DNA from 4 places in the Paenibacillus sp. GL_099_B genome. Region 1 is predicted to be linked to each of the others. Evidence: predicted binding sites of a transcription regulator. Region 1 holds the regulator's gene; each other region holds the start of a gene.

What was found. Region 1 encodes Rex, which represses fermentation and respiration genes when NADH is low (regulators of the CRP and FNR family bind a similar motif). Its sites were predicted from a motif close to TTGTGAAATATTTCACAA; they were not measured.
Region 2: the regulator Rex is predicted to act here: its motif matches at 5,486-5,503, upstream of AC3ITG_RS30570 (cytochrome ubiquinol oxidase subunit I).
Region 3: the regulator Rex is predicted to act here: its motif matches at 5,771-5,788, upstream of adhE (bifunctional acetaldehyde-CoA/alcohol dehydrogenase).
Region 4: the regulator Rex is predicted to act here: its motif matches at 4,901-4,918, upstream of nirB (nitrite reductase large subunit NirB).

The regions. Positions count from the first base shown of each region.
Region 1 covers NZ_CM174430.1:4,536,845-4,544,879, reverse strand. Annotated here, with positions in the region: gene dinG (ATP-dependent DNA helicase DinG) at 1-1,072, shown strand, start outside; gene AC3ITG_RS20500 (redox-sensing transcriptional repressor Rex) at 1,311-1,964, shown strand; gene AC3ITG_RS20495 (amidohydrolase) at 1,951-3,255, shown strand; gene AC3ITG_RS20490 (cell wall elongation regulator TseB-like domain-containing protein) at 3,297-3,827, shown strand; gene AC3ITG_RS20485 (hypothetical protein) at 4,120-4,647, shown strand; gene AC3ITG_RS20480 (AAA family ATPase) at 4,640-6,142, shown strand; gene AC3ITG_RS20475 (3-hydroxyacyl-CoA dehydrogenase family protein) at 6,275-7,147, shown strand; gene AC3ITG_RS20470 (acetate/propionate family kinase) at 7,144-8,035, shown strand, end outside.
Region 2 covers NZ_CM174430.1:6,733,715-6,741,749, reverse strand. Annotated here, with positions in the region: gene AC3ITG_RS30595 (tetratricopeptide repeat-containing glycosyltransferase family 2 protein) at 1-804, shown strand, start outside; gene AC3ITG_RS30590 (class I SAM-dependent methyltransferase) at 888-1,559, opposite strand; gene AC3ITG_RS30585 (glycosyltransferase family 4 protein) at 1,556-2,986, opposite strand; gene AC3ITG_RS30580 (glycosyltransferase) at 2,988-3,902, opposite strand; gene AC3ITG_RS30575 (tetratricopeptide repeat protein) at 3,899-5,197, opposite strand; gene AC3ITG_RS30570 (cytochrome ubiquinol oxidase subunit I) at 5,627-7,042, shown strand; gene cydB (cytochrome d ubiquinol oxidase subunit II) at 7,026-8,035, shown strand, end outside.
Region 3 covers NZ_CM174430.1:4,766,023-4,774,057, reverse strand. Annotated here, with positions in the region: gene AC3ITG_RS21700 (Gfo/Idh/MocA family protein) at 1-313, shown strand, start outside; gene AC3ITG_RS21695 (sugar phosphate isomerase/epimerase family protein) at 494-1,462, shown strand; gene AC3ITG_RS21690 (ThuA domain-containing protein) at 1,487-2,215, shown strand; gene AC3ITG_RS21685 (winged helix-turn-helix transcriptional regulator) at 2,535-2,831, shown strand; gene AC3ITG_RS21680 (hypothetical protein) at 2,999-3,730, shown strand; gene AC3ITG_RS21675 (hypothetical protein) at 3,928-4,641, shown strand; gene AC3ITG_RS21670 (Crp/Fnr family transcriptional regulator) at 4,722-5,438, opposite strand; gene adhE (bifunctional acetaldehyde-CoA/alcohol dehydrogenase) at 5,869-8,035, shown strand, end outside.
Region 4 covers NZ_CM174430.1:5,118,631-5,126,665, forward strand. Annotated here, with positions in the region: gene AC3ITG_RS23275 (AAA family ATPase) at 1-147, opposite strand, end outside; gene spoVAE (stage V sporulation protein AE) at 355-705, opposite strand; gene spoVAD (stage V sporulation protein AD) at 710-1,726, opposite strand; gene spoVAC (stage V sporulation protein AC) at 1,723-2,226, opposite strand; gene AC3ITG_RS23295 (M42 family metallopeptidase) at 2,843-3,916, shown strand; gene AC3ITG_RS23300 (metal-dependent hydrolase) at 4,068-4,775, opposite strand; gene nirB (nitrite reductase large subunit NirB) at 5,007-7,436, shown strand; gene nirD (nitrite reductase small subunit NirD) at 7,506-7,832, shown strand; gene AC3ITG_RS23315 (formate/nitrite transporter family protein) at 7,862-8,035, shown strand, end outside.

The DNA of each region.
Region 1 (8,035 bases):
TCGTAAAGGAGACAAGCTGCTGCTTGAAGTGAAAGAAGATCAGGACGATTACCAGTCCGATAGTCTGATTACGGATATCTCAGGTCTGCTCAAGGACTTGGCAACGATCAAGGATAATCTGCGTTTCTTCATGCGGATGGATGATGCCAATACCGTGTACTGGATGGAGGCCAGCGGCCAGTTCCGCAGTAAATCACTGCAACTCTATGCTGTTCCTGTCGATGTCAGTGCACAATTGAAGGATATGTTCTTTGATAAAAAGAAAAGCGTTGTGCTTACATCGGCTACGCTCTCCGTTGACAAGTCATTCCAATTCATGATCGAACAGCTGGGCTTGCAGGAAGCTGCCGAGAATAACCGCTTGTTAACGTCCATGCTGCCGTCACCGTTCAACTATCGCGAACAGGCTCTGCTTGTCATTCCACGTGATTTCCCAAGCGTGAAGGGCAGTGTAGGCGATGCCCACTTTGTGGATATGCTCGTGCACTCGCTCGCGGAAACGGCTATCGCGACTCGTGGACGCATGATGGTGTTGTTCACCTCCTACCGCATGCTGCGTCAGGTTTATGACCCGCTTAAGGAGGCCTTGTCAGGCAATGATATCTCTTTACTTGGGCAAGGGGTGGACAGCGGCAGTCGTTCTAAGCTTACACGCCGCTTCCAAGATGCGAAAGCAACGGTGCTTCTTGGCACAAGCAGTTTCTGGGAAGGAGTGGACATTCCGGGAGAGGCTCTGACCTGTCTTGCGATTGTCAGACTGCCGTTCCAGCCACCGAATCATCCATTAGTCGAAGCGAAGAGCGAGCTTTTGCAACAGCAGAAGAAAAACCCGTTTATGAAGCTGTCAGTGCCACAAGCAGTCATTCGTTTCAAGCAGGGATTTGGCAGACTGGTTCGTACAGGTAAAGACAGAGGCATAGTGATTGTATACGATACACGCGTCATTGAAGCGTATTATGGCAAGTACTTTTTATATTCATTACCTGGTCCCAAAATGGAGCACATGCTCACCGAGCAGATGGTTCCACGCATTTCGGAATGGCTCGAGAGACCAACCGATGAACAACAATAACAGATATGCTCTGTACCTTGCATTATTGCATGACGCCACTGATTGGCGGTAAAATTGAGTAATATCATTTATTCGTTCATGGATATGCGAGTAAAATGATTAAAGGAATAATTTAAGCAATTATCCATTATATAACAAGGAGCATCCTGTTTAATTCAGTAATCATTTTTGCATCGTTTTAGACAGGGTGCTCATCTTTTGATCTATCTATCGTGGCCTTGGTAAGGGGGAGCAATGAATGAAATCAGATAAAATTTCGGAAGCCGTGGTGCGTAGATTGCCTGTTTACTTGCGTTATTTGAATGAACTGCATCAGCGCGAAGTCAATACGGTTTCTTCACAAGAACTTGGACTGAGGCTGGATTTGAATCCTGCCCAGATTCGTAAAGACCTGGCTTACTTCGGTGACTTTGGTCGTAAAGGGATCGGGTATGACGTTTCATATCTCATCGAGAAAATCCGCCATATTTTAAAAATAGACCAGCAGATCAATGTGGCTCTTGTTGGAGCAGGTAATTTGGGACATGCTTTGTCCAATTACAATGCCTACCTCAAAGACAACATGAAGATCGTCGCTGTATTTGATGCCTACGGTCCGAAGATTGGGAGTCAAATCAACAGTCTGACGGTGCAGCCGATGAATGAATTAACGGATTCGGTCAAAAAAGATAACATTCGTATAGGTATTATCACGGTTCCGGATACGGAAGCTCAAAATGTTGCAGATCAGCTGATTGAGTCAGGAATTGAAGCGATCCTGAATTTTGCGCCAACGATCCTAAAGACCCCGCCGCATATTCGCATTCATCATGCCGATTTTACGACGGATCTGCTAAGCCTTGCTTATTACTTGGAGAATGGAAAGGACGACGAGGAAGATGACGACAAATAGATGGGTAATTCACAACGGCAAATTTGCCGTGAGTGAGGGTACGAATTGGAAAGTGGTTCAAGGTTTTATGGTTGTCGAGAATGACAAGATTGTGCATATTGGTGAGACATTGCCGGAAGGAGACGAAAGTCTGACAAAGGTGGACGGAAAAGGACTGTTCTTCTTGCCGGGTCTGATCAATACGCATGGTCACGCGGCCATGTCGCTTCTGAGAGGTCATGGAGACGATCTGGCGTTACAAGTATGGTTGCAGGAGAAAATGTGGCCAATGGAAGCCAAAATGACGTCTGAAGACGTATATTGGGGCACATCACTTTCCGTGCTTGAAATGTTGAAGGGCGGAACAACAGCGTTCCTGGATATGTATGATCATATGGATCAGGTGGCGAAAGTGGTGGAACAATCTGGCGTTCGGGCTGCTCTGGCACGTGGGGTAATCGGACTTTGCTCAGAAGAAGAACAACTACGCAAGCTGGAAGAATCCGCAGCATTTGCCCGTCAATGGAATGGACAAGCAGACGGAAGAATTACAACCGTAATCTCTCCACACGCCCCTTACACTTGCCCTTCGGATTACATAGAGAAGCTGGTACAGGTTGCTCATGACCTGAATCTGCCTTTGCATACGCATATGTCTGAAACGCTTCGCGAAGTGGAGCAGAACGTGGCTGATTACGGACTGCGTCCGGTCGCACATCTGGAGAAGCTAGGATTTTTCTCCCGTCCATCTCTGGTTGCGCATGCGGTACATCTGAATGATGAGGAGATCGAGATTCTCGCACGGCATGATGTAGCAGTTTCCCACAATCCAGGCAGTAACCTGAAATTGGCTTCGGGTGTTGCACGTGTACCTGATCTGCTGAAAGCAGGCGTGACCGTGTCCCTGGGAACAGACGGACCAGCAAGTAACAATAATCTGGATATGTTTGAAGAAATGAGACTGGCTGCGTTGATTCACAAAGGGGTATCCGGTGATCCTACTGCAGTGCCGGCAGGGGAAGCGCTTATGCTTGGAACTTCGTATGGTGCCAAATCCATATTCCTGAACAATACAGGAGCTCTGCAAGTTGGCATGAAGGCCGACTTCATCGCGTTGAACATCGAACAAGCCCATTTCTATCCTCATACCGATCTGATTTCCCATACGGTCTACTCGGCATCGGCCAAAGATGTGGAGCATGTGTGGGTGGATGGTAAACAAGTGGTTAAACATGGCGAATGTCTTTCGATGGATGAAGAGCGCATTCTGCGTGAGTCTCAACTGGCATTTGACAGTCTTCTGGCCCGTTAATTACAAGGACAGGAGCGTCATAGGGAAAGGAAGTTCGGCTTTTGAAGAAAAAAAAGAAGTGGATATGGATATCGCTGCTGCTCCTGGTTCTGATTCTGTTTGGACTTCAGCGTTATTATGTCTATGTTACCCAGGATCAGCGCAAGGAAGAGGCGTTGGCCATACAGGCGGCCCAGGAACAGCTGGGGATTACGTCCCACGAAGAGCTGCGTAAGTATGTCTGGGGGCAGAAAGACGGCGGAGACAACATATACTGGACCCTGATCGGCAAAAATAAGGATAACCAGGATGTCATGGTGTGGATCAAGTTTGATGAGAATAACAAACCTGTGACGGGAACCAATGCGGTGCACGGTGAACTGTTGAAGAACGGCATGTCTGAAGCTCAGATACGAAATCGGTTCAGCTCTGAAGTTCCCGGTGGAGAGATCAAGCGAATCATGCCAGGCGTTGTGAATGGAATCTATGTATGGCAAGTGTATTATAACGATGATACTCATAACTATTATCGGTTTTACCGCTTCAGTAACGGGGAACAGGTGGACTTGGTCTATACGATTCCAAACAGCTAGAATTAGCAGAGGTACTACCGTTTGAAAAGAATACATTAAAGAACCGGCAGACGGAAACCCGACTGGACCGGTTCTTTGACGTACTTTCCTGATCATTTTGGATTTGAATAGTTAAAATTCATATTTTCGCCTTAGATATTGTATATACGATGTGATATACTCAGATATGTATTCAAGGATACATCATACACAAATAAATCCTGTTAGGCACATCACGGGATATTACGTACACATATTCATATTCTTGCCTACAAGCTATAGGATGGGCCAAAATTTAGGAGGGGTAACTCACTTGAAGATAAAAGTATTGCCTATTGCTCTGACTGCCGTCATTTCAGCCGTTGTGTTGTTTGGAGGTTGGTTTGTGTATCGTCATGTGGCTGTGCAAAGCCCAATTGAAAAGATGGTTACCCAGTACGATGGAGTCAATGATGTTCAATTAACTATTAACCGCAATGATGTACAGTTGAAACTTGATCTGCAGCCGGATGTTGATCTGGGCAGGTTGGTACAATATATTCACAAAGAAGGACAGACCTTGATTGGCACTCGTTCGTTGAAGCTGGATGTCGTGGATCATTCCAACGAAGCGCTAGAGAGCTGGTGGGGAAGCGCGATGTTTACCGTAGCTCAAGCGATGGAGAACAAGCAATACACCGAGATTACACCGACTTTGTCTAAAATGGCTACGAATGGGATCAAGGTAAACACAGCCATGGATGACAATAATGTATATGTCAGTCTCAGAGATGGAGATGCCAGCAAGTTTATTATTCTGCCGCGTGTGCCCGGTCAGATAGGAGTGTGGCCTAATGCCTAAATGGACGAAAGAAATTGCCATTGGATTTGTACCCGTATTGATTATCTTTCTCGCTTTTATCGGTGTAAACATGATTCCCATTCTGATCGCTGCAATGCTTGTGGGTGCTCTGCTGCTCATGATGCAAATGCGTGGTGGGATTACGGTGGGGGCAGGTCAGGAACGTAAACGCAAGAAAAAAGGACCTTCCAAGCTGACTTTTGAAGAAATCGGTGGTCAGGAGAGTGCCAAGCAGGAACTGCGGGAAGCACTTGATTTTCTCATTCGACATGAAGAAATTCAGAAGTTTGGTATTCGTCCTTTGAAAGGTATCCTGCTTACTGGCCCTCCAGGAACAGGTAAAACCTTGATGGCCAAAGCTGCTGCTCATTATACCGACTCTGTTTTTGTAGCTGCTTCAGGCAGTGAGTTTGTTGAGATGTATGTTGGTGTAGGCGCAGGCAGAATACGGGATTTGTTCCGTGATGCAAGAACACGTGCCGCTAAAGAAAATAAGGAAAATGCTATTATATTTATCGATGAAATTGATGTGATCGGTGGAAAACGCGAAGGTGGACAACAGCGTGAATATGATCAGACGCTGAATCAGCTGTTGACGGAAATGGATGGCATTTACTCTTCCGAAACACCACGTATACTCGTGATCGCCGCTACGAACCGAAAAGAAATGCTGGATAGCGCGCTGACACGTCCAGGTCGTTTTGACCGTCATATTCAGGTGGATTTGCCGGATAAGAAAGGCAGAAAACACATACTGGAGCTGCATGCAGTCAATAAACCTCTTTTGGAAGGGGTGAGCCTTGAGAAGACAGCAGAAGAATCCTATGGTTTCTCTGGAGCACAGCTGGAAAGCGTGATGAACGAAGCTGCAATTTACGCGATGAGAGACGCGCTGCCCAACATTGAACAGCGCCATCTGTCCCTTGCGATTGATAAAGTAATGATGGGTGAGAAGACAGACCGCGAATCCAGCGTGGAAGAGAAGAAAAGAGTGGCTATTCATGAATTGGGACATGCCATCATGGCTGAACTGGTTCGTCCTGGCAGTGTGAGTCAGGTTGCACTCAGCCCTCGTGGACAGGCCTTGGGTTATGTACGTCATAACCCGCAACAAGAGCAATTTCTGTACACGAAGCGTTTCCTTGAAGAGCAAATCATGATTGCTCTCGGAGGTGCAGCAGCGGAGGAAATGTATTACGGTGGACGCAGTACAGGATCACGCAATGACTTTGAACAAGCAACGAATGTGGTACAAACGATGATGGCTTCCGGGCTCACGACGTTGGGTATTGTTAACATGGATATGGTAACTACGGAAGAATTAATGCGGGAGAACAAATTGATCCTGCAAGACCTGATGGAACAGACCAAACGATTGCTTGAAGAACAGCGGACAATTTTCGACAATTCCCTCGACACGTTGCTCAGGGAAGAAGTATTGTCTGGCGATCAATTTCGTTGTCAATTTCGTGACAGCGCCCTTCTACCGGCATAATTTATTTATGTCGGTTATTTTTTTTTACATTTCACTCGTGCTAAGATATTATTATATGTTGGGTCGAAATTTGTAATTTTCGGCGAACAGGGTACAATAGAGAATAGAGAACCGAAAGGATGGAGCAGAACCATGTTTTTCAAAAAGATAGGAGTTGTCGGCGGCGGCACGATGGGGCAAGGTATTTCCCAGATGCTTGCAGCCAAAGGACTTGATGTGCTTCTGGTGGAACACACAACGGAGAAGCTTGATCATGCATATAACATGATTGAGACTAACCTCGATAAACAACTGGAGAAATGGGCTATAACGAAGGCTGAGAAGAAATTGATTCTCTCCCGTATTACCAAAGTTGCTCATTTGGCTGAACTCGGAACTTGCGATATGGTTATAGAGACTATTTCTGAAGATCTGGACGCGAAAAAAGCGGTATTTAGTCAACTTGACCAAGTTTGCCCAAGCAACGTAATTCTTGCAAGTAATACATCCACGCTGAGTTTGACTGAGCTTGCAAGCTCAACCAAATACCCAGAGCGTGTTATTGGTATGCACTTTATTCACCCGGTTTCCCGGGTTGATCTTGTAGAGATTATTCGTGGTCTTAAAACATCCGATAGCACTTTTGCAGAAACTAGACGTTTTGTGGAAGAAGTAGCGGACAAAAAAGGCGTTATGATCTATGAATCGCCTGGATTTGTTACGTCCAGACTGATCTGTCTTCTGATCAACGAAGCGCTACATGTACTGCAGGAAGGTGTCGCTTCCGCTGAAGATATTGATGACGCTATGCGTATCGGATACAATTTCCAGCACGGACCGCTTGAGATGGCAGACCGTTTCGGATTGGATTCAGTAGAAGCTGCACTCGAAAGAATGTTCCGTGAATTCGGTGAATTGAAATATCGTCCTTCCACAGTCCTGAAGAAAATGGTGCGTGCAGGACACCTGGGTGTTAAAACAGGCGAAGGATTCTTCAAGTACGACAAGGATGGTGACCGGCTGTGAAAGTACTCGTAATTAATGCGGGGAGTTCCTCGCTCAAATATCAATTGTATAACATGACGGATGAATCCGTATTGGCAAAAGGTCTGGTAGAGCGGATCGGCATGGACTCTTCCATTCTGACTCATAAACCAACGGGCCGCGAGGATGTTACGGAAGTTAGCGAAATTCTCGAACATACTACAGCGATTCGTAAAGTTATTGACATCCTGACAGACAAAGAAAACGGTGTGCTTGGTTCCGTTGATGAAATTCAGGCTGTTGGACATCGTGTAGTTCACGGTGGTGAAGCATTTAAGGAATCGACATTGGTTGATGATGCTGCCAAAGCAGAAATCCGCCGTCTGTTCGATCTGGCTCCACTGCATAACCCTGCAGCAATGATGGGTATTCGTGCGGCTGAATCTAATATGCCAGGGGTACCACAGGTAATGGTCTTTGATACGGCTTTCCATCAAACGATGCCGGAAAAAGCATATCTGTATGCCATTCCACGTGTGCTTTACAAAAAGTATAAAGTGCGTCGTTATGGAGCACATGGTACTTCCCATGATTACGTAAGCAAGGCAGCAGCTGAATATCTGGATCGTCCATTGGAAGATCTGAAGGTCATCACATGTCATGTTGGTAATGGTGGTAGCGTAACGGCTGTACAAGGCGGCGTATCCGTGGACACGTCCATGGGCATGACTCCACTCGAAGGATTGATGATGGGAACACGTAGTGGTGACCTGGATCCGGCAATTGTACCTTATGTTATGAACAAGGAAGAACTGAGCGTGAGCGAAGTAAACTCCATGTTGAATAAACATAGTGGACTTCTTGCAATCTCCGGCATCAGCAGCGACATGCGTGAAATCACGGAAGGTATGGAGGCTGGCGATGCTAACT
Region 2 (8,035 bases), 2.2 Mb from region 1:
GAATGGCTGTCGCGCCACGCGGCATCACTGTCTGCCGCGCTGCGGGCGCAGCCCCTCGCCGCTGGGCTGGCGCTGGCCCAGCTCGGCGAGGACGCCGCTGCCCGGGCGGCTTTGCAGCCCTGGGCAAAGCATGCGCAGCACGGGAAGGAGGCTGTGCTGGCGCTGTGGGCGCTTGGCCACAAGCAGCCCGGCGAGCACCGCGCCAATGCTGCGGCTGGCTCAGCGCGAGGCGCCGCTGCGTCGCCGTCAGCGCGGCGTAAGGCCCGCCAGCAGGGGGCCGCGCCAGACGCAGCCCGCGCAGCGGAAGCGCTGCTGCGCGGCGGCGCCCCGGCTCGCTGCGCCCCGCCAGCGCCGCAGGCCATGCACGCCGCGGCGCTGGCGCTCGCGCGCGTAGGCGCCTGGGCGGCATGGCTGCGCCTGCTGCGGGCCCTGCCGCCCGGCCAGGCGCCGGCGCTGCTCGCGGCGCTTCCGCCTGCGGCCCGCTGCGGGCTGCTGCGCGCGCCCGCGAGCGTGCGTGAAGGGCTGCTTGCGCTATTCGGCACGCCGCATGGCGTGCAGCAGCCCTTCACGCACGAAGTGCCCGCCATGGTACTGGCGGGCACGCTCGCTTTGCTCGCCGGGCGGCGCACTGCGCGTGATTGGGCCGATTGGGCCCAAGTCACTGCACGGCAACCCGCCGCCTCCGGCAGCCCGGCGACGACCATCCCGCCGGGCCTGCACACCCTGCTGCGTCTGACATCACCCGGCGCAGCATCCACCGAAGCATACGCTAACCAGTGCAGCATGCTGCTGGTTCATCTCTAACGGCTTCGGTATCCAAAAGATTTAAGGATTTAGAGTTAATCTGAATCTACGCCCTCATCACTGATCCCATTTATCCATCCCAATTACTCCTTACGAATAACAGCACGAAAACAACGGATTGCCGGGCCATACATGTCAGACCAGATGGCATCCTCCGGTTCTTTCACGCTCAGCTTACCTTCGATCGTCAGTCCAGTGACAGCCATAATGGTCTCCAGCAGATCAGGGCGCATCTCTGGCACATCAAACGTGGCTATCAATCGTCCGTCCGGCTTTAGTACCCTGGCGAATTCGCGAAAGGCCCGCAGCATCGTGCCTGTATCCAGATGCTCCAACACAGAGATGCAGAATACGCTGTCAAACATCTCCGATTCATACGGAAGCTGAGCCAGATTGGCCTGCGCAAGATGCAGTCGGTCCAGGCTCGATTCCGGCAGATCGCGTGCGGCCAGCTCACCAAAATCAGAAGCGATATCCAGCCGGATCGCTTCTCTGGACAAAATGCGCTCATCCCAATCACAGGCATGAACTTCCCGGCAGTACTCTGCCAGCCAGAATTTGAATGGATGGGATATACCACAGGCAGCGTCGAGTACGACGTCTTCCTGCCGCGCAAACTGGCGTGCCCATTCGTACTCGTACGGACGGCTCCACCACGCAGGATGCAGTGGAAAAACCAATGTATCCGTTTTGGGGTCACCCTCCCGAATGTATCTTGATTCCGTGAAATCCGTTGCATTTGGTGTATCCATCATCCCCGAATTCCCTCCTTTAATCCTGCTTCTGCCAGAAAAGATTCCAATACCGTACTCCATCTCCGCCGCCAGTGGGATATGTCGTAGGATAGCGCCGTCTCGCGGGCATAGATACCCAGCCGCTCCCGCTCGGCCTTATCCTGAACGAGACGCAACAGCGCGGCGGTCAGCGCTTCTTCCCCTGGAGGTACCAGCAGTCCGTTGAAGCCATCCTGAATCAGATCATTCAGTCCGCCAACATTGGAAGCAACAACCGGAAGCCCGCAGCTCATTGCCTCCAGACAAGCGTAGGATGTTCCTTCCGAGAAGACCGTCGGGATCACGGCGATATCCGCCTGATGGTAGGCATCGCGGATATCCCGAAAATCATACGTGCGCTGTATAATTCGATCCGCATGGGGGTGTGTGCGATGCCAATATCGGAAGGATCGGCCCACCGTACTGCCTTCGACCAGCTCTCCCGCAAATTCGACCTCCAGATCAGGAGAGGCACCGAGCAGTCGGTCAGCTGCCAGCATCATCGGAATAATGCCCCGTTCCATGCTGATGCGGCGCGGATATAAAATGCGCAGTGGACGCGATGGGTTCACATGAATTGCAGCCTTTGTGTCGTCGCCCTGATCCTTCAAATGTTCACCCATCAGCTCATTTGGCTGCCGACCAGTGTGGCCCTGTCGGATATCCCTCGAGTCCAGTTCTTCAGCGATTACTGTCACCTCGGATCTGTTCGCCCGTACCATGCCGTCTCCATCGTTTCTTCCCCTCACGGACGTAGCATTCAACCCCGAGATGGTAGCTTCAGCATGATCTTCATGGCCTGCAAGATCTTTCTTCCATGCAGCCAGCCATTCTTCTTCCTGTTCATGCTCGAACGTACGTCTTGGCGGAGCAGGTGTGAAGTAGGAGGTATCCACTGCATTGGGAATGAGCACGACCTGACTGGCATCCGCAAACGTACAAGCAGCACGGCAAAAGGTCTGAAAATGGGAATCGACCGACACGATGCGTACAAGTCCATCCAGTGCCAGTTGAATATGCTCCGATACTTGCTGCTTGGTTTCCAGCGGCAGCGCGGGACGATCCCAGTTAATACCATGGCTGATGCCGAGACTGCCCGGCTTGTAGGCAATGGGCTGCCACAGGCAGCTTGCATAGATCACAGGTCCTCGTGCTGCGGCAGCCATTCGGGCAAAAGCTTCGGGCACATCATTCATATCGTAGGCATATCCGTATACATCAATCTGTTCCGTACGGGTCTGAAAAGCTTCAAAATAGGACAACTGATGAACCTCGGGGATGTGTCCCAATCCGCGGATTACACTGCATAAATCCAGGACGTAACGCTCCAGACCGCCCCCGAACACCCGGCTGAATTCCCGGTTATATCCATCGGTGAAGCTGTGTGTCAATATGCTGACCACGCCCATCTCACTGCTCCTCCTTCCACGGAATCAGTCGGGGCTCCGGATCAAGAATCGATTCATAGTGTTCCAGGCTACCCCACTCGCCGTGTGGATCAATTCGTTTATAACGCAAATATTTCCGAACGCGATCCTCCAGACTTCCTGCCCAGCCAAGATGCTGAACTTTCAATTCCGTGCTGATTCCGGGCAATACAGTGCAGGGCAAGGGAAGGCGAGGTACATGATGATTTTGCTGTGGATAAAAGTAAGGATAACCCGGCATATAACGGACCAGGGAAGCGGTATGACGTCGGTGAAGCCCCCAAAGCTCATCCTCCCGATAGTGAGTTCGTCCGCCCCACATATCGTAGAAGCGGAAAGCGATCCAGTCCGCATGGTCCTGGTTAATCAGAGCGCGTATCGCTTTCTTCGCTTCCGTGCTGTATAGCTCATCGGCATCTACCGAGAGCAGCCAATCCGGCGAGGTACCTGCCGCTGCTTGCCATAGAGCATTGCGTAATCGCCATTCCTCCGCAAATAATGGCTTTTCCAGCACTTCCAGACGAACGACCTTTGGATAGGCACTGCATATATCCGGTGTTCCATCTGTGCTGGCATCGTCCACAATGACGATTTCATCTACGAATTCACTCAGATCGTCCAGCACTTCCTCCAGATATCGCCCGCGCTCGTTACGTACCTGAAGCATGGCGGTCAGTTTATTGCCCTGACTTTTACGAACCCGACGAACGGAAAACGGCTCTCTGAATAGGTCTGTATCCTGGTGTTTTGCAGCATGCTGCTGATCGCCTTGCCCCTCTGGGTCAGCATGCAGCGATTCCAGCGTTTCCGTTGGAGTATGAGTTGTTTCGGATCGTATATCCTTATGCACCATCGGTCCATTCACATGTTGTCTGCGCTTCTTCGGGTCCAGCATCATGGCACCTCCCCCAGCAATTGCTGGACGGCTTGATCCAACAGCTCCATCTCGACGATTCGCGCAAGAGAATCTTCATCCTCCAGTGCCGTCTCCAGAAATTGTCTCACCGCCCCGTGACGTTCTCCCCGCAGAGCCAGAGCTAGACCTGATAATTGCCGATAATCCTGTCGGCTAGGGCTATCTTGGATATCCACTGCGTGCACCAAATTTAATGCATCTTCCACACGTCCAGTCTCCTGATAGATACGAAATTTCCAATGCCGTGCCGTTTCGCCTCCGAGTTCATCCAAAATGTGCAATGCGTGTCTATAATCATCATTCAGACGCAGCAGTTCTGCCCGGACAAGCTGTTCCTCGCCGGCCTCCAGCCAGCGACAGAGTTGTTCATAATGGTGGCGTTCCTGCTCGTTACCTGCGCTGATTCCATAAACCTGCAACGCGTTCTCGATTTCCCCGGTCCTCGCATGAATCGCAGAGAGGAATCGATAGTGGGAGCTCACACAATCATTGCGCCCGTTTAATACCGCGTGGGAGAAGGCTTCCTTGAGTGAAGCGGCCGCTCTGGAATCCTCTAGCACATATTCATAGGCTGCCAGCAAAAATGAAATCGTCTCATGCGCTCCTGCTTTGGACCGAAGCTGACGATAGAAGTCGGCCCGCACACTGCATTGCAGCTGGGTGACCGTATCCTGAACACCCGAGAGGGTCTGTCGCAGCGCATGCAGGAATAGCAGTTCATAGTCCCGGAGAGGGACCTCGAGGTCATCCTTTTGCATGACACCAGCAGGGGAGGTATCCTCTCCATTCAGCCAGATGGCGCGTACACCCTGGAATACCAGCTTCATATAGCGTGTTTCTGAAGTGGTGCCCACCAGATCGGCGATACCGACCAGTCTTGAAATACAGCTCTCCCATAAGGGGGACTCGGCTTCTTCACCAACCGGCTCAGGAAGAAGTACAATACAGAGCTCCGGATCGAGCGAGGCTGTGGCGGTCAGCCAGTAGGGATGAGCAACCACTGCAACCGTACGTGGCTCCTGTAATAGTTGTTCAGCTTCGGGAAGCGTGATGACGGTGATATTCGCAGGTATTTCCTCGGAGCGCTCCAGGCTGCTGACATAATAGACAGGCCCTTCTGCGACCATCAGAGCAGCGATGTCTGGATAGGGAAAAGCAGACCATCCTCCCTTCCGGGGGAAAAGAATATAACGAAAGGCAGGCAGGGTCGTACTTGACTCTTCTGCATCTACCCCTTGATGAGGCTCCGGGTCCGGGATCGGAGACAGCTCTTCCATCGATGAATCACCTCACTTGATTTTCATTTTTGTCCGTTCATGGATTGAAGCAGCACCATCTGATGAATATCGGATTGGCGCTGCTTTGAATGATATCAATGAATCCAATGATTCAATATGTAATGCCTTTTTTGCCCAGCGTATTTTATGCCTGACACTAACATATGGGCGTTCCGTCCCAAACATGAGCATCTTCCGTGAATAGACGAAGCTGGCAAGCCCAAAGATTAGGTTTAATTTTTTCTATTATGTGACCATCGTCACTTTTTTTTGATGTCATGGCAGGGTTTGTGATAATTGTCACATGTATAAAATAGTCTATCTGGCACAATACGTTCATCAATACGTGTTTGGCTGACAGAAACTGAAGAAGGGGCTTCAATGCCAAATACGAAAACTGCGATGTGAACAGAAAGAAGGGGTAACGGTATGGATCCGATCATGTTATCGCGTATCCAATATGCGCTCACAACGATTTTCCATTTCTTTTTTGTGCCGCTGTCCATCGGTCTTGTGCTGCTGGTAGCCATTATGGAGACGTTGTACGTAGTGAAGGGTAAGGAAGTTTACAAAACGATGGCCAAATTTTGGGGCAAACTGTTCCTGATTAACTTCGCCGTCGGTGTAGTCACAGGCATTCTGCAAGAATTCCAGTTCGGCATGAACTGGTCGGAGTACTCCCGTTTTGTCGGGGATGTATTTGGTGCGCCACTGGCTGTGGAAGCCTTATTGGCGTTTTTTATGGAGTCTACCTTTATTGGACTCTGGATTTTCGGATGGGATCGTTTGTCTAAAAAGGTGCACCTAGCTTGTATTTGGCTGGTGTTTGTCGGCACATTCCTGTCTGCGCTCTGGATTCTGGCAGCCAATTCATTCATGCAGCATCCGGTTGGCTTCGAGATTAATAATGGCCGCGCAGAGATGAATGATTTCTTTGCACTGATTACGAATGGTCAACTGCTGGTAGAGTTCCCGCACACGATCTTTGGTGCCTTGATGACAGGCGCATTTGTGGTAACCGGGATTAGTGCTTACAAGTTGATGAAGAAGCAGGATGTGGAGATTTTCCGCAAATCGTTCAACATCGCGATCATTATTGGCCTGGTTTCCTCGTTGGGTGTTGCCTTCTCGGGTCACTTCCAGGCGCAATATCTGGTGGAGACGCAGCCAATGAAAATGGCGGCCAGTGAAGGAACATGGACGACGACGGAAGACCCTGCCCCATGGACGGTGGTGGCCTTTATCGATCCGGACAAACAGGAGAATTCCGGCGAGATCAAAATCCCTGGATTGCTCAGTTATCTGTCCTATAGCAAGTTCTCTGGCAGTGTCAAAGGCATGAAGGAACTGCAAGCAGAGTATGAGCAAACGTATGGACCAGGGGACTATATTCCACCGGTACGGACGACGTTCTGGAGCTTCCGCATCATGATTGCTGCGGGAGGATTGATGATTTTGCTAGCGATATACGGTACATTCCTGACGATGCGTCGCAAGTTGGAGGGTGCAGGCAAGTGGTTTATGCGTCTGATGGTGTTTGCCATTTCCCTTCCGTTTATCGCCAATACGTCTGGCTGGATTATGACTGAGGTGGGAAGGCAGCCGTGGACGGTATTTGGTTATATGACAACTGCAGCCGGGGTATCCCCGAACGTAAGCGCAGGCCAGATTTTGTTCTCCACCATTGCTTTTACAGCAGCTTATACGGTTCTCGGAATTGTGATGGTCTATCTGTTCGTTCGTGAAATTAAGGCAGGGCCATATGCAGTCGAAAAGCCGGAGGAGCATGATGAATCGGCCGATCCGTTCGGCGTGGATGGGGGTTATTCTGTTGTCACTAAGTGAGTTGTGGTTTTTGCTGATTGCCGTCTTGTTTGTTGGTTTTTTCTTTCTGGAAGGTTTTGATTTTGGTGTGGGTATGTCCACTGCAATGATTGGCAAAACGGATCGTGAACGTCGTACTCTGATCAACTCGATCGGTCCGTTCTGGGATGGCAATGAAGTCTGGCTGATTACGGCGGGGGGTGCAATGTTTGCAGCCTTCCCGCACTGGTATGCCACGCTGTTTAGCGGTTTTTATCTGCCGCTGGTTGTGGTACTGCTGGCCTTGATCGGCCGCGGAGTTGCCTTTGAATTCCGTAGTAAGATGAGACATGAACGCTGGCGCAAAACATGGGACATCATCATTGTAGTCTCCAGTGCGTTACTGCCATTCCTGTTCGGGGTTGTTTTCGCTACCTTGATGAAAGGTCTGCCTATTGATGCGCAGATGCAGCTTCGTCCCGGTTTCCTGGACATCGTCAATCCATATACGGTGGTAGGTGGGTTGAGCGTGACGTTGTTGTGTCTGGTGCATGGTTTGCTGTTTGCTTCATTGCGGACCGTCGGAGATCTTAGAGAACGTGCCCTGAATATGGCCAAAAAACTGATGCTGCCGCTGGCCGCGATCCTCGCGATCTACGCTGTGATGACATACTTCATGACCGATGTGTTCGCCGTACGCGGCTGGGCTCTCTGGATTATGGTTGTCCTTGGCGCTGCTTCATTGGGTTTGGCCGCTTACTTCGTGCGTCAAAAACGTGAAGCCTGGGCCTTCGGCATGACGGGAGCCGTGATTGCAATCGCGTTTGCCTCCGTATTTATCGGTCTGTTCCCAAGGGTCATGGTGAGTTCAATGGGTTCCGCGTTTGACCTGACAGTCTACAATGCTTCGTCTGGTGCATATTCGCTGAAAGTGATGACGATGGTGGCGTGTACGCTGCTTCCGTTTGTACTCGGCTATCAGATCTGGAGTTATTATATTTTCCGCAAACGTCTGAACGATCAGCATCACCTGGA
Region 3 (8,035 bases), 230 kb from region 1:
AGCTGAGTTCGGCGAAGCGAAATCACTGCTTTGCGGAACAGAAGGTGGCGCGGATATGCAGGATGGTCTGCGTATCAATGGAGAGAAACGCAGCCGTCTGTTTGAAACTAAGGTAGATCTGGACGCAGGCGGGGTTGCTTTTTATTCCGGTAGTGCAGAAAATGAAGCGGATCGTGAAGCTAGAATGTGGCTTGAAGCGATCATAGAAGACAAAGATCCAGTTGTAAAACCTGAACAAGCCATCGTGGTTACTCAGATCCTTGAAGCGATCTACGAGTCTGCTCAGACAGGCAAAGCGGTTTATTTCGACTAAACCGACCGGATGTCATTTTCAATGAAATAACCAGTATTCTTACGTTTATTTTCAGGATAGAAAAGCTCTTGATTTTCCACAATAATGATACAATCATGTGATCTGAACGGTATATTTATGCAGTTCATGGTTCATAAAACCAGCAATTAATATGATATTTAATCTAGGGAGGAATCGCACTTGAAACTCGGCGTATTTTTGGTACTATTCGGAGGACGTAAATTGGAGGATGCACTCGACTATGTTGCATCCAAAGGCTTGAAAGCAGTAGAAATCGGAACTGGTGGACATCCAGGGAATGCTCATTGTAAACCGGATGAGCTTCTGAGTAATCCGACAGCATTGAAAAACTTCAAAAATGCAGTAGAATCCCGTGGTCTGACTATCAGCGCATTGAGCTGCCACGGTAACCCGCTCCATCCACAAAAGGATATTGCGAAAGGATTCCACGATGATTTTGTTAAGACGGTAGAACTGGCTGAGAAACTGGAAGTGCCTGTTGTAAACACATTCTCCGGTTGTCCAGGAGACCATGAGGATGCCAAATATCCAAACTGGCCTGTTGCACCATGGCCAAATGACTTCCAAGAAGTTCTTAAATGGCAATGGGACAACAAAGTTATCCCTTACTGGACAGAGTGGGGCAAGTTCGCTGCAGATCACAATGTGAAAGTGGGACTGGAGCTGCACGGTGGATTCTCGGTGCATACACCAGCTACCTTGCTGAGACTGCGTGAAGCAGCAGGCGAAGTGATTGGCGCCAACCTTGACCCAAGCCACATGTGGTGGCAAGGTATTGATCCGGTACAAGCGATCCACATTTTGGGACGTGAAGGCGCGATTCATCACTTCCATGCGAAAGATACAACTATTGATCCAATTAACGTGAACAAATATGGTGTAACAGATATGCAGGATTATACAAACATGCTTGATCGTGCTTGGCAATTCCGCTCGGTCGGTTATGGTCACGATAACAAGACTTGGGCTGATATTATTAGCGCTCTGCGTCTGGTTGGATATGATTATGTCGTAAGTATTGAACACGAAGATGGTCTGATGTCGGTAGAAGAAGGATTCTCTAAAGCTGTGCAAAATCTCCAACAAGTATTGATTGAAGAGCCGCTGGGAGATATGTGGTGGGTTTAGAGTTACACTAGGGGGAAATTGAATATGATTAACGTCACCATTTGGAATGAATTTGTCCATGAGAAAATTCACGATGAAGTAAAAGAAGTCTACCCAGACGGTTTGCACATGGCGTTGGCAAACGGACTGGGAGGCGAAGGCTTTGCCATTCGCACTGCAACACTGGATCAGCCTGAGCATGGATTAAGTGATGAGGTGCTGAATTCTACAGATGTGCTTATATGGTGGGGACATATGGCGCATGATCGCGTGAGCGACGAGATTTCACAGAAGGTTGCACAGCGGGTCCTGGATGGTATGGGGTTGATTGTGCTGCACTCCGGTCACTTCTCCAAGCCATTCAAAGCGCTGATGGGCACAAGTTGTGATCTGAAATGGCGTGAAGCTAATGAGCAGGAGATTATCTGGTGTGTGAATCCATCCCATCCGATTGCCGAGGGCATCAATAGCAAGATTATTCTGGAAAAAGAAGAAATGTACGGGGAATTCTTCGATATTCCAGTGCCGGATGAGCTGGTGTTTGTAAGCAACTTCCAAGGCGGAGAGGTATTCCGGAGCGGATGTACGTTCCTCCGCGGTTCAGGCAAAATCTTCTATTTCCGTCCAGGTCATGAAACATACCCGACCTTCTACAATCCGGAAATTTTAAAAGTGATCAGCAATGGAGTGAAGTGGGCATATCCTACGCGCAACGTTAAGCCGGAATTTGGCTTCAGCGAACCTGTAAGATCACTTGGTAACGTGCTGGTTTAAGCTGCAAATTGGCTGTGTGAACGCATAAAATAAGCGATATACCAGAGAACCCTTCTCCAAGTCAAGTATGACTGTGGCAGATGGGTTCTTTTTGGGTAAGATAGCTACATGGGAGTTAGACGATATTTTCCCATGGTTCCGTTGTCCCATGTGATGTATACTGAGTTGTATCATCGAAGTTGAGTTATGCCTCTAAAATTTTAACTTTTTAGCGGCAGACGTTTTCTTTGAGACTTAAATATGTTATTATGAAATATACTAACTAAACGTAAGTTGGATCTCTAAAGAGGTGATTAATGTGGAAGGCCAAGATCTGCGGATGTGTCCGCGCTTTGAGACGGCGTTTTCTTTTCTGGGTAAGCGCTGGAACGGTCTGATTATTCAAACGTTGATGAGTGGTTCGAAGCGATTCAAGGATATCTCGAACCTGATTCCATCGATGAGTGATAAGATGTTGTCAGAACGGATGAAAGATCTGGAAAGCGAAGGAATTCTGATCCGTCATGTCTATCCGGAGACGCCAGTTCGTATTGAATATGAACTGACAGAGAAAGGCAAGGCGCTACAGCCCGTTATGAATCAAATTCAAGACTGGGCAGAGCAGTGGGTTGAGTAGTAACAGCTTCCCCGGCTCAAACTAAGTGAACTGATGGGATAAAGGCTCTTGATTTCCAGTGGAAATCAGGAGTTTTTGTCTTAAGGGTCCTGCACATGTTGTCGCGAGTTGTAGTATAATTGTAAATAAAATGGCCGCAGGCGGCCGGAGCGAGGAGGCCACTTGTCATGAGAGAAGAAAGCTTATCCCGTGAAGTACGCTACGGCAAGCAAGATATTGCAGAACTTGAGAGCGCATCCATCCAGGTACATTTAATCTACAAAAAAGCTGCGGAGCTATTTAAACGAACCTCATATTCCCCGTCGGTTAAGGATGATGTTGCAGGAGGGAAGACTCATTCCACGAATAGCAATGGTCAGGTAATGGCTCCGGCGGTACTGCAAAAATGGATTCAGACAGCAAGAGGCTGGAAATGTATTGGATGTGAACTGAGACAACCCGATTCCATCGGGGTTCAGGCCGAAGCCAACTTTCATGAAGAACGAGTGTATCTGGATGTGGGCGAAGGGCGTTTTGTTCAAGCGGAGATGCTGATTCAGGCGATTGTATGGTCACAATATGAGAAGATCCGCATGTTCGCGCCTTGGCTGGGTGATGACACCTTCTACACTGTACAAGAGCTGGATGTGATTGCGCGTTATATTGTACCTACCTATTTCTCTGAACGGCCGCTGCACGAGCAGGGCAAGGTATCCAAGGTACACCATTCATCTGGTCAAATTCCGCTCTACCAGGAATATGTGGATGCACCTTCGTTCTGTGTACAGGTGGACGGTGGATTACTTGAAGGGCGTTTGCTGACAGGCGTTTATGTGTCGGAGGAACAGTTCTTTGGGCTCAACCCGTATCTGAAGGATGGAGACGGAGGCCGTACCTACATGCAGGCTTGTGTTCAGTAACCATGCTACTTAATAGACCTTAATGATAATTAGGAGCCAAAGGGCCTGCTTGCAGGCTCTTTGTGTTGTACAAACCAGTTATGGACGCTGCTGGATGAAAAGTAACGGCATTGACACTTTTTTTGCATGAATTTTGTGCCATAATAGAGGTTATGGACAACAGGGTGAATGATTTTACGCAGGGTGGTGTTACCTACATGAAGAAGAGAATCCCCGGTTACATAGGTATATGTCTGCTTATTCTGGTTATATTAGCCGGGTGTAGCGAGACACAGCCTTCCGAACAGCCAATCGTCAAAGAGACCGAATCGCAGAATACTATTACTGTGGCAGTGGATGGCAGTACTTTTTTGCCTGACGCAACGAAGTCCATTAAGAGAGATTTTAGTGAAGGTCTGACGCTCAAGAAAGCACTATTGAACAGTGGACTTGTCGATTTTACAGCAGATGGCAAGCGGATCCAATCCGTGGGGGAAGTTTCTCTGGACTCCTCACTTAGCTGGGCGGTCAAACTGAATGGCAAGGATATTGACCCGGAAAATTGGGACATGGAGCTTCATGTCAAAGATGAAGTGATCATATATGTAAAAGCCGCTGACAGTGGGGGAGACGATGTTGTTTACCAAACAACATTACTCAAGGTGAGCGGTGGAAATATTATGCCAAATCTCAATCGTCAATATGCCGGGGTGTATGTACAGGAATGTACTGTGCGTGATGTATTGAAGTCCAGTGGGATTGTAAGAATGTCGGAGAACAACAAATTCGTTGTTTCCGTTGAAAATGTAATTCCCCGGATGAACCAACGCTGGATGATCATGGTGAATGACAAGGAACTGATGGAAAACGGTTTGGACATGAAGTTGAATCCACGTGATGCAGTAAAGCTCGAGTTGACTACTGTATCTTAAGTATAATAAAAGCCCAATCTTCATTACAGAAGATGGGCTTTTTCATTTGCATTTTAAGTGATTACAAGACTGGGAAAGCGTCAGATTCGGCAAATCTCGTTAGGACACAATTCGCAGTGGCAGATGCCCTGCAGCATGTGCAGATCCTTGATGACAATCATGCCGTTATCGTATTCAATGGCGTCTTTTTTACGCAGATCGCTTAACATTCGGTTGACACTTTCACGGGTCGCTCCAATCATATTGGACAGATCCGTGTGTGTTATTTTTTTATGAATCATAACATGCTCTCCATGAGGCTCGCCATAGGAATTGGACAATCGAATTAGCGTGGAGCAGAGTGCGCCTGGTTTGCCATATAACATCAGATCACGGAATTTGGTCTGGGTCAAACGGTGATGGATACCCATCCATTTCATAAAGTCGATCGCAAAGTCACAATGTTGGCAGATCAGCATCTCCAGGTCTTTATGCTCCAGTACACCGATTTCACTATCCTCAAGCACTTCCGCCGAAAAGCTGTGTTTCGATCCGAAGAACGGATCAGCCTGCCCAATCATATCACCGGATTGATACATGTACATGATCAGTTCCTTGCCTTCATCCGTGGATTTGGTGATCTGGGCACGGCCTCGTTTCATATAATAAAGTTTGTCTGAGACATCTCCTTCCCAATACAGATGGGTTCCCTCCGGATAGGTTCTGTCCTTCATCGTTACGAGCAGATGGTTGAAATTCGCTTCCGAGAAACAGTTGGTATTTCCGCGTTTTTCCAGTACACTCAGTTGTTCTCTCATAAGTCTATCTCCCCTTTGTGTCCATCGGACGGCCTTCTGCAGCTTGGACTGGCCCCCGTGGTTCGCCGCAAACCGTTGCCGTCCTGATCAGGGTCATCTCTCGGCCGGGAAGGACGGTACAAATTGCGGTGGTTCAATTTTTAAGTTCAGTATATACCTTATCTTGCCGTTTGAGGGGCGTGGAAAGGGGGCAAAAATGACGAAATTTCAAACATTGTGATTAAATTCACTTTCGAAAGGAGAGGATGAATTTTACAGCCCTACAGTTTAAATAGGAAGTGTAAATGGCTAAGTGAGTGACACTAAAAAACTTAAATTAAATTTGTTATACTTTGTGAAAAAAATCACATAATTAACTCTTTCCCCATGGTACGATGTGAATGTAAAGAAGAGAGACAAACCAATACGAACCTTTAGGAGGATGAGGGAGATGGCTGTAAAGAACGAAGTCGCCCCAGTAAAAGAACCGACAGCAGGTCAGTATATTCAAACGTTAATTGACAAAGCGAATAAAGCACATGCAGCATTCATGTCCATGGATCAGAAACAGATTGACCGCATCGTGCAAGCGATGGCGCTGGCAGGTCTGGACAAACATATGATGCTCGCCAAGATGGCCGTAGAAGAAACAGGCCGGGGTGTGTATGAGGATAAAATCACCAAAAATATATTTGCAACAGAATATGTATATCATAGCATCAAATATGATAAAACAGTAGGTGTTATTGAAGATAATGAGTACGAAAGCTTCCAGAAAATTGCGGAGCCTGTCGGTATCATCATGGGGATTACCCCAGTAACGAATCCGACTTCCACCACAATGTTCAAAGCATTAATTTCCATCAAAACGCGTAACCCAATCATCTTCGGTTTCCACCCATCTGCACAGAACTGTAGCCGGGAAGCTGCCAAAATCCTGCTTGATGCTGCAGTGAAGCATGGTGCTCCAGCGGATTGTATCCAGTGGATTGATGATCCTTCCATGGATCGCACGAACGCACTGATGAATCATAACGATGTGGCGCTCATTCTGGCAACAGGCGGATCAGGCATGGTGCGGGCCGCTTACAGCTGTGGTAAACCGGCACTGGGCGTAGGGCCAGGGAACGTACCTTGCTTTATTGAGAAAAGTGCAGATATCAACCAAGCGGTAACGGATCTGATTTTGTCCAAATCGTTCGATAACGGCATGATTTGTGCTTCCGAGCAAGCAGTCATCATCGAAGAACCGATCTTCGATCAAGTGAAAAAGAAAATGATCGCGAACGGCTGTTACTTCGTCAACAAGGATGAGGCAGCCAAACTAACCGCAGGTGCGATTAATGCTGAGAAATGTGCAGTAAACCCGGCAATTGTTGGTCAATCAGCAGTCAGCATTGCGCAAATGTGCGGTATCGAGGTCCCTGCTAACACCAAAATTCTCGTAGCCGAGATTGAAGGGGTAGGTACAAAATTCCCGTTGTCGGCTGAAAAACTAAGCCCGGTACTGGCTTGTTACAAAGTGAAAACGGCAGCTGAAGGGATTGAGCGTGCAGCAGAAGTGGTTGCTTTTGGCGGCATGGGTCACTCCTCTGTTATTCATTCGACGAACGAAGAAGTCATTGGAAAATTCGCAGATCGCCTGCAAACCGGACGGATTATCGTGAATTCGCCATCCACACACGGCGCCATCGGTGACATCTACAACACCAACATGCCGTCACTGACATTGGGCTGCGGATCGTATGGACGTAACTCGACTTCTTCCAACGTAACCGCTGTAAACTTAATCAACGTGAAAAGGGTGGCTCGCCGTACCGTGAATATGCAGTGGTTCAAAGTGCCGAACAAAGTCTATTTCGAAAAAGGTGCAACACAGTATCTTGCCAAAATGCCGGACATCACACGCGTAGCCATTATTACAGATGCGATGATGGTCAAACTCGGTTATGTGGAAAAAGTAGAGCACTATCTGCGTCAACGCCAAATGCCGGTAGCCATTGAAGTGTTCTCTGATGTAGAACCCGATCCGTCCACAACAACGGTAGACCGCGGTACGGAAATGATGCGCCGCTTCCAGCCAGACTGCATTATTGCACTCGGCGGGGGATCACCGATGGATGCTGCCAAAGCGATGTGGCTGTTCTATGAATATCCTGACACGGATTTCAATGACTTGAAACAAAAATTCATGGATATCCGCAAACGGATCTACAAATATCCACGTCTCGGCGTGAAAGCGAAATTCGTAGCGATCCCGACAACCTCGGGCACAGGTTCGGAAGTAACATCGTTCGCAGTTATTACAGATAAAAATCAAGGCAATACGAAATATCCACTGGCAGACTACGAGTTAACACCAGACGTGGCGATCGTCGACCCTGAGTTTGTATACACGCTGCCTAAAACAGCTGTCGCAGACACAGGTATGGACGTACTGACGCATGCGATCGAAGCGTATGTATCCGTTATGGCGAATGATTACACGGATGGTCTGGCGATCAAAGCGATTCAACTGGTATTCCAATACCTCGAGCAATCTGCGCTGCAAGGTGACAAATTGGCTCGTGAGAAAATGCATAATGCTTCGACGATTGCCGGTATGGCTTTTGCCAACG
Region 4 (8,035 bases), 580 kb from region 1:
TCCTGGTACGTCTTCAATCAGAACGTGTCCGCCTGCAAGCAAAGCTGTGAGCAAAAGTTGAATTTCAAAGGATTTTCCCATTATGCATGATTCCAGATTAGAACGAACTGCTGATATGATTTGGATCGACTCTTTGCGCACAGGCATGTGGTCTAACCTCCTAAAAAAGCATACAGATTTCCTTTTATTGTACATGATCCAAGGGCGCGAGTACACTCGAAGGAACTCATAATTTGTTTCCAGCCGTCAGATTCACCGCAGTTATCGCATGATTACGACAAAAAGAGGCTCGGATAGAAGTTATCCGAAGCCTCTACTGATTCCATATATAATGGTTAGCTCTGCCATGCTCTGTTACCCTTTGGGCCGAACCACCAATGCCGCGAGAAAAGAAAAGATAATCGCTGAGGAAATACCCGCCGCGGTCAAATCAAATATCCCCGTAATGACACCGATCCATCCCTCTTTCTCCAGTTCCGTCAATGCCCCGTGCACGAGGGAGTTACCAAAACTGGTAATGGGGATGGAAGCTCCTGCCCCTGCAAATTTGACGAGTGGATCATACAGCCCAAACGCATCCGCAACCGCACCAGCCACAACAAGTGTACTCATCGTATGTGCAGGAGTCAGTTTGACACCATCCATCAGAAGTTGTCCCACGACACATATCAACCCACCAACAATAAATGCCCATAAAAACTGCATCCTTTTATCCCTCCTTTTCTATGGCTACGGCATGCGCAATACAAGGAATGCTCTCGCCCTGCTGGTATGAAAGTGGAGACAACAATGCACCGGTAGCGACCACCAATACCTTATTGAGTTCACCCTTTTGCATCCGGTTCAAAATGTGACCGTAAGTCACGGTCGCTGAACATCCACAGCCGCTTCCTCCAGCCACAACCTGAGGCTGCTTTTCCAGGTTATATATCATCAGGCCACAATCATTGAAGACAGTTTGTTCCATCGGAACACCCTCTTTATGCAAAAGCTCTTTAACGATGGGCAACCCAACCGAAGCCAAATCACCTGTAACGATCAGATCATAATAACCCGGTTCCAGGCCTGTATCCCGGAAATGCGAAACAATGGTATCCGCTGCCGCAGGAGCCATCGCAGCCCCCATGTTAAACGGATCTTTGATACCCAAATCCATAATTCGGCCAATGGTCGCTTTGGTGACTACCGGGCCCTCACCAGTACGGGAGATGACACCACAACCAGAACCGGTGACCGTATACTGTGCATATGGCGGCTTCTGGGAACCATACTCTGTTGGATAACGAAATTGCTTTTCCACCGTACAGTTGTGACTCACCGTACCTGCCAGTACATAATCCCCTGCACCCGAATCCACAATAAGTGAGGCTAAAGCCAACGTTTCCATAGAAGTTGAACAAGCACCAAATACACCCAGATAAGGTACACCCAGCTTACGGGCCGAAAAGGAACTACTGATAATCTGATTCATCAGATCCCCGCCAACAAAGAACTGCAGCTCTTCCTTCGTGATATTCGCATTGATTAATGCCATTTGAGAAGCCTGTTCGAGAAGCTTACGCTCTGCCTTTTCCCAAGTCTTCTCCCCAATCTCCAAATTGTCATATACATAATCGAAGTCAGATACCAGAGGCCCTTGGCCTTCATCTGGCCCAACGACTGCCGATTTGCCAATAATCCGTGGACGGTTCTCAAATTGCCAGGTTTGTTGGCCCAAGCGTTTCATAAATGTCCACCTCCGAAGCCGAGAATGGCGTATACGATTCCCACGATAAAGGCAGCCACGACACCAAACACGATGACCGAGCCTGCCAGTTTGAACATGTTGGCACCAACCCCAAGCACCAGTCCCTCGGCACGATGCTCCAGTGCTGCCGAACACATGGAGTTGGCAAACCCGGTGACAGGTACAGCCGTCCCTGCACCCGCCCATTGCGCCATTTTATCGTAGACACCGAGACAAGTCAGGATGACTGAAATGAGGATCATGACCGCAACGGTTGGACTGGCAGCTTCTTTCGAAGTCATGTCAAACCCGGCCATAAACGCTTCCTGGATAGCCTGTCCAATGACGCAGATGAATCCGCCGACGAAGAATGCCTTAATACAGTTCGTCCAGATTGGACGGGCAGGCTCATGTTTTTTGGCGACTTTTTTATATTCCTGTTCACTGATGGACAGGGATGATGATGATTTTTTACTACTACCCTTAGTTTGAGCTGGCAAGATACAGAACCTCCCTTGTAATGAAAATGAGTCAACAGATGTGACTGCATGTACTGTGTGTAATCCTGTATTCATTGTTTGTTAAGGTTGGGAAAGTTATGTATCCGGCGAAAGACAGCATATGTTTCCAGCACGATGAAGCTGCCGAATGAGATGAGTCGCTCAGCGCCGGATCAGAGGTCTGTGAAATTTATAAATAAAGCAGAATGATCACGAGCAAAATAAAAAGGACGATACAAAGGATGGTTTCATTGCCTTCATCGGGTGGCGTCATCTATTGTCGCAGCTCCTTCCTGTTGTCAGGCAAGTGAAATAAGTGGCTCATTGGATACCTTATGGAATACTGGTTAAGCAAAACGGTTCCTTACTATATGCATATTCAATGCAGCTGCCTGGCGACTGTGCTTGGTGCGGATTTAATGGCCCGATGAATCATCAAACGAGCAAGCATTTATGCCTGAGATACGTGACATAACCATGGACAATTACTTGCGCAAGGTTCATACTGTAGTGTGACCAGTGGTTAAATAAAACGTTCTTCTCTTCCGAAGAACAACAGTCCGGCAGCCGTTCTGCTGAGACCTGATCTACATACAAGCAGAGGAGTTGTCGACACATGAATCAAAAAACGTTGGAAATGTTTCGTACGTTAACGGAATTCCCTTCCGTTTCAGGGTTTGAGCGCGAGCTTCGCGGATGGATGAAAGAACAAATGTCTCCTTATACGGATGAATTTGTCCAGGATCGCCTGGGTAGCCTTTTTGGTGTATTGCGAGGAGAGGAGTCCGGACCCAAAGTCATGGTTGCAGGTCACTTCGACGAAGTTGGCTTCATGACCACAGGTATTACGGAAACAGGCATGATCAAATTCCGCCCACTAGGTGGATGGTGGAGTCAGGCTGTACTGTCCCAACGTCTGGAACTCATCACTCCGGATCGCCGGATTCCAGGGGTTGTCGGTTCAACACCTACTCATCTTCTCGATGAATCCCAGCGCAATAAACCGGTTGATCTTAACCATATGTACTTGGATATTGGTGCGGATAACCGTGCAGAAGCAGAGTCTTGGGGCATTCATCCAGGCATGCAGATCGTGCCGATCTGTGAGTTCACACCGATGGCCAATCCGAAGAAAATTATGGCAAAAGCATGGGATAACCGTTACGGTGTCGGACTTGCACTTGAGCTGGTTGAAGCATTGCATAAAGAAAAATTGCCAAACACCCTATATTGCGGTGCAACAGTCCAAGAGGAACTGGGACTTCGTGGTGCACGCACGGCTGCCAATCTGATTGAACCGGATATTTTCTTTGCACTGGACTGCAGTGCCGCGAATGATATGACAGGAGACAAACAGTCATTCGGACATATTGGGCAAGGCGCTTTACTGCGTATCTTCGACCCGGGCATGTTCACCCATCGCGGTATTGTTGAATATGTTCAGGACACAGCGTCATCCAATCAAATCAAAATGCAATATTTCATCTCTCCTGGTGGTACAGATGCGGGAGCGGTGCATTTGAGCGGTATCGGTGTACCTTCAACGGTAATTGGCATCTGCGCTCGTTACATTCATACCTCTTCTTCCATTATTCATACGGATGACTATGATGCGGCAAAAGAGTTGCTGGTGAAGCTGGTGAAGGGTTTGGATCAGACGACACTGAACACGATTATCGGAAACGCGTAACTTCTTCTATAAAGAGATGTCCTGATTTTCAGGGCATCTTTTTTGATGTTCAGAACACTGAAATTCGTCCTAAAGATAAAGGGAAATGGAGATGTAGTGATGAATTGCAAAATGCCAGCCTCTGCATGAGCAGAAGCTGGCATGATTTGATTTACAGAAATAAAGGGGAGAACGCAATCCAGGCCAAAATAAGAGCCAGCACAATGCACACATTTTCCACAACGGCCCCATGTTTCGTGCCCGTACTCATGAGATTGATCCTTATACGCCATTTGAGTGGCGGCAATGGACGAATGCCGCGATTCGTCAACGAATCTGCCAATAGATGCATGACATAGGCTGTACCTCCGGCTACCCAGATCTCTGGCCCCTGCGAATGAGTTGTACTGTAGAGCAACCCAGTCCATACGGCAGTTCCATATAATGTGTGTGTCAATCCCCTGTGGGTTAACGTGGTACACAGCATTAACAGACTGCCAGCAATTAGATTCCATGGTGCAAATGCATGCCCATAGAATACAAGTCCCAATCCGATCGCAAACATCAACACTTTGCGCAGGGAACGGGATGGTAGGAATGATACCATCGCAATCAGAATGGCGAGCAGCAGATTCCATGGTTTCGCCTGAACATAGAAGTACACAAATACGGCGACAGGCAGCAGGATTGTCTGTAATAGCCGAATGAGGCTGTTCGGCAATGCCTTGGATACCAATAGCGAATTCGGTTCATCAATGTCTGGCAGCAGCGAACCGATCAGGGCCACGGTAACCGCCGGTGCAGTCACGGGCATACCGGCCAATTGCAAAACAGAGAGTGATACAGTGGTCCCGATAATCAGGTGGGATCTTCCCATCATGGTGCAAAAACTTCCTTTCGAAGAAATAGGGAACATAAACCGTCCACTCCAGATTTTACAACGAAAACAATATAAGAACAATAGTTCGCATTTCTCATTTCATTTTATAATGCTTCTATAGTCATTAGTGAAATTAATCACATTTTATGTCAGCGTTGAACGTTATGATTCAAATATAAACCACTAAAAATGATTGTAATGTAAAGTGTCCATTAAAGGAGGCATACACACATGAACGGAAATAAGGAAAAACTGGTTATCGTCGGAAACGGTATGGCAGGCATCAGTACAGTTGAACAAATTTTAAAATTGAGTTCCCGGTTCGACATTACCGTCTTTGGCACAGAGCCCTATCCCAATTACAACAGGATTATGCTGTCCTATGTATTGGAAGGCAGCAAAACAGTTGATGATATTGTGCTCAATGATCTGCATTGGTATGAAGATTATGGTATCACCCTCCATAAGGGTACAACCGTAACACGGATTGATTCCAAGACCCATGAAGTCGTAACTGCGGAAGGTGCACGCTTCCCTTATGACAAAGCCATCATCGCAACCGGCTCCAGCTCTTTCATTCTTCCCGTACCGGGTCATGATAAACAAGGAGTCGTCGGCTTCAGGGATATAGCGGATTGTAACGTCATGCTGGAAGCCGCGAAACAATATAAAAAAGCCGCTGTCATTGGAGGAGGTCTTCTCGGCCTCGAAGCTGCCAAAGGTTTGGTACAACTCGGCATGGAAGTCACTGTCGTGCATCTGATGGAGGATCTGATGGAACGCCAGCTTGACCCTCAGGCGTCCGCGATGTTAAAAGCCGAACTTGAGCGACAGGGCATCCGGTTCAAGATGGGCGCACAAACCGTAGAGCTTCTCGGTGGCGAACGGGTAGAAGGTATTCGTTTTGCGGACGATTCCGTGCTGAACACCGATTTTATTGTCATGGCCGTAGGCATCAAACCCAATACGGGTGTAGCCCGGGAAAGTGGCATGGAAGTTAACCGGGGCATTGTAGTGGATGACTATATGCAGACGTCACTGGATAACGTGTATTCCGTCGGAGAATGTACCGAACATCGCGGTGTATGCTACGGCCAAGTTGCCCCACTATTTGAACAGGGCATGATTCTGGCCAAACATATATGCGGTGTTGAGACAGCTCCTTATGAAGGTTCTGTGGTATCCACGAAATTGAAAATTTCGGGCGTAGACGTCTTTTCGACCGGTGAGTTTATCGACAGTCCCGAACATACAGTCATTGCACATAAAGACGACTGGAAACGCACATACAAAAAAATTCTGCTTCGGGATAATATCATGGTAGGCGCAGTACTCTTTGGTGATATTACGGATTCTGCCGAATTACAGAAATTGATTAAACAACAGGCTGAGATGACAGATGAACTGTATGCTTCACTGATGGGTACAGGCTGCGGTGGGCACAAAAAAGCCACATCCGTGGAAACCATGGCAGAAGATGAAATTGTCTGTGGATGTAACGGGGTAACCAAAGGAACCATTGTCGATGCCATTACGAATGAGGGATTGACCAGCGTAGACGAAATCAAAGCCTGTACGGGTGCAACCCGCTCCTGCGGCGGCTGCAAACCGGTTGTTGAACAGATTTTGCAATATGTGCTTGGAGACAACTTTACAGCGGGTGCCAAACAGGGAATCTGCGGCTGCACCTCCCTCAACCGGGATGAAATCGTAGCCGAGATCAGACAAACAGGATTGCAAACGACCAAAGAGGTCATGCATGTTCTGGGTTGGAGTCAACCCGAAGGGTGTTCCAAATGCCGCCCGGCCATTAACTATTACCTTGGCATGATTGCACCAGATACCCATGTGGATGAAAAGGAATCTCGTTTTGTCAACGAACGTATGAACGCCAATATTCAAAAAGACGGCACGTATACGGTTGTACCGCGCATGTATGGCGGAGTCACAACTCCGGAAGACTTGAAACGCATTGCCGACATTTCGGTCAAATACGATGTAAAAGCCGTCAAAGTGACTGGAGGTCAGCGGCTGGACCTGATTGGAGTCAAAAAAGAAGATCTGCCCAAAGTTTGGGCTGAATTGGATATGCCTTCAGGCTATGCTTACGCCAAATCGCTGCGTACGGTCAAAACATGTGTCGGCTCACAATTTTGCCGCTTCGGCACGCAGGATTCCATGGCGATGGGCGCTCTGCTAGAGCGCAAGTTCGAACGTCTGGATCTGCCTGCCAAGTTCAAATATGCCGTGAACGGTTGCCCTCGTAACTGTGCGGAGTCGTGTACGAAAGATATAGGTATCGTGGGCAATGACGGCGGCTGGGAAATATTTATTGGAGGCAACGGTGGCATCAAGGCCAGACTGGCTGACTCCCTGTGTAAGGTCAAGACAGATGAAGAATTAGTTGAGCTTTGTGGAGCGATCATGCAGCATTATCGGGAGACAGCCAACTACCTGGAGCGGACTTCCGAATGGGTGGAACGTGTGGGCCTGGAGCACATTCGGGCCGTTGTTGTCGATGACGTGAAAGAGCGCAAGGCGCTTATGGAACGAATCGAATTCGCTCTTGAGAAAGTGGAGGATCCTTGGAAAAAAGCACTGCGTAACAAGGAAGGCCAGAACAAACTTTTCCATGGCATAGAAGTTTCTGCTCGCCCATAGTCCTCTGTCTCGGGCTTTATGATATATATTGATCCTGTAACGTAATCTGAAAATGAAGGAGATGTTCATATGACAACACAGCAATCTGCCATCTACTATCCTGCCGGAGAGATCGAAGAATTTCTGCCGCAGATTGGTAGAGTGGTTGAGATCAAAGACCATGAACTAGCTGTATTTCGCACCTCAGATGGCACCATCTTTGCTGCAGCAAATAGAAATCCTCATCCCAAGGGTGGACCGCTGGCAGAAGGGATTGTCTCCGGGTATTATCTATACGATCCACTGTATGATTGGAAAATCGACCTAAACACCGGTCTTGTGCAGGCCCCCGATCAGGGACAAGTGCAGATGTATCTCGTGAAGATCGAGAACGGGCAGGTCTGGGTCGCTTTATAGCTATATAAGATTTTCAATGTCAACGACAGATGCACCATAATGGGGGAAATCGTCATGTATATACAACAAATGTTGAAGGAATTATTGAAGCAGCGGTTAAAAAACGAGATCAAATGAACGCAAGCCTGCCACGTTACATGGTTGCCGCTTTGATGGCTGGCGCATATGTAGGCCTTGGCATCATTCTGATATTCAGTATCGGT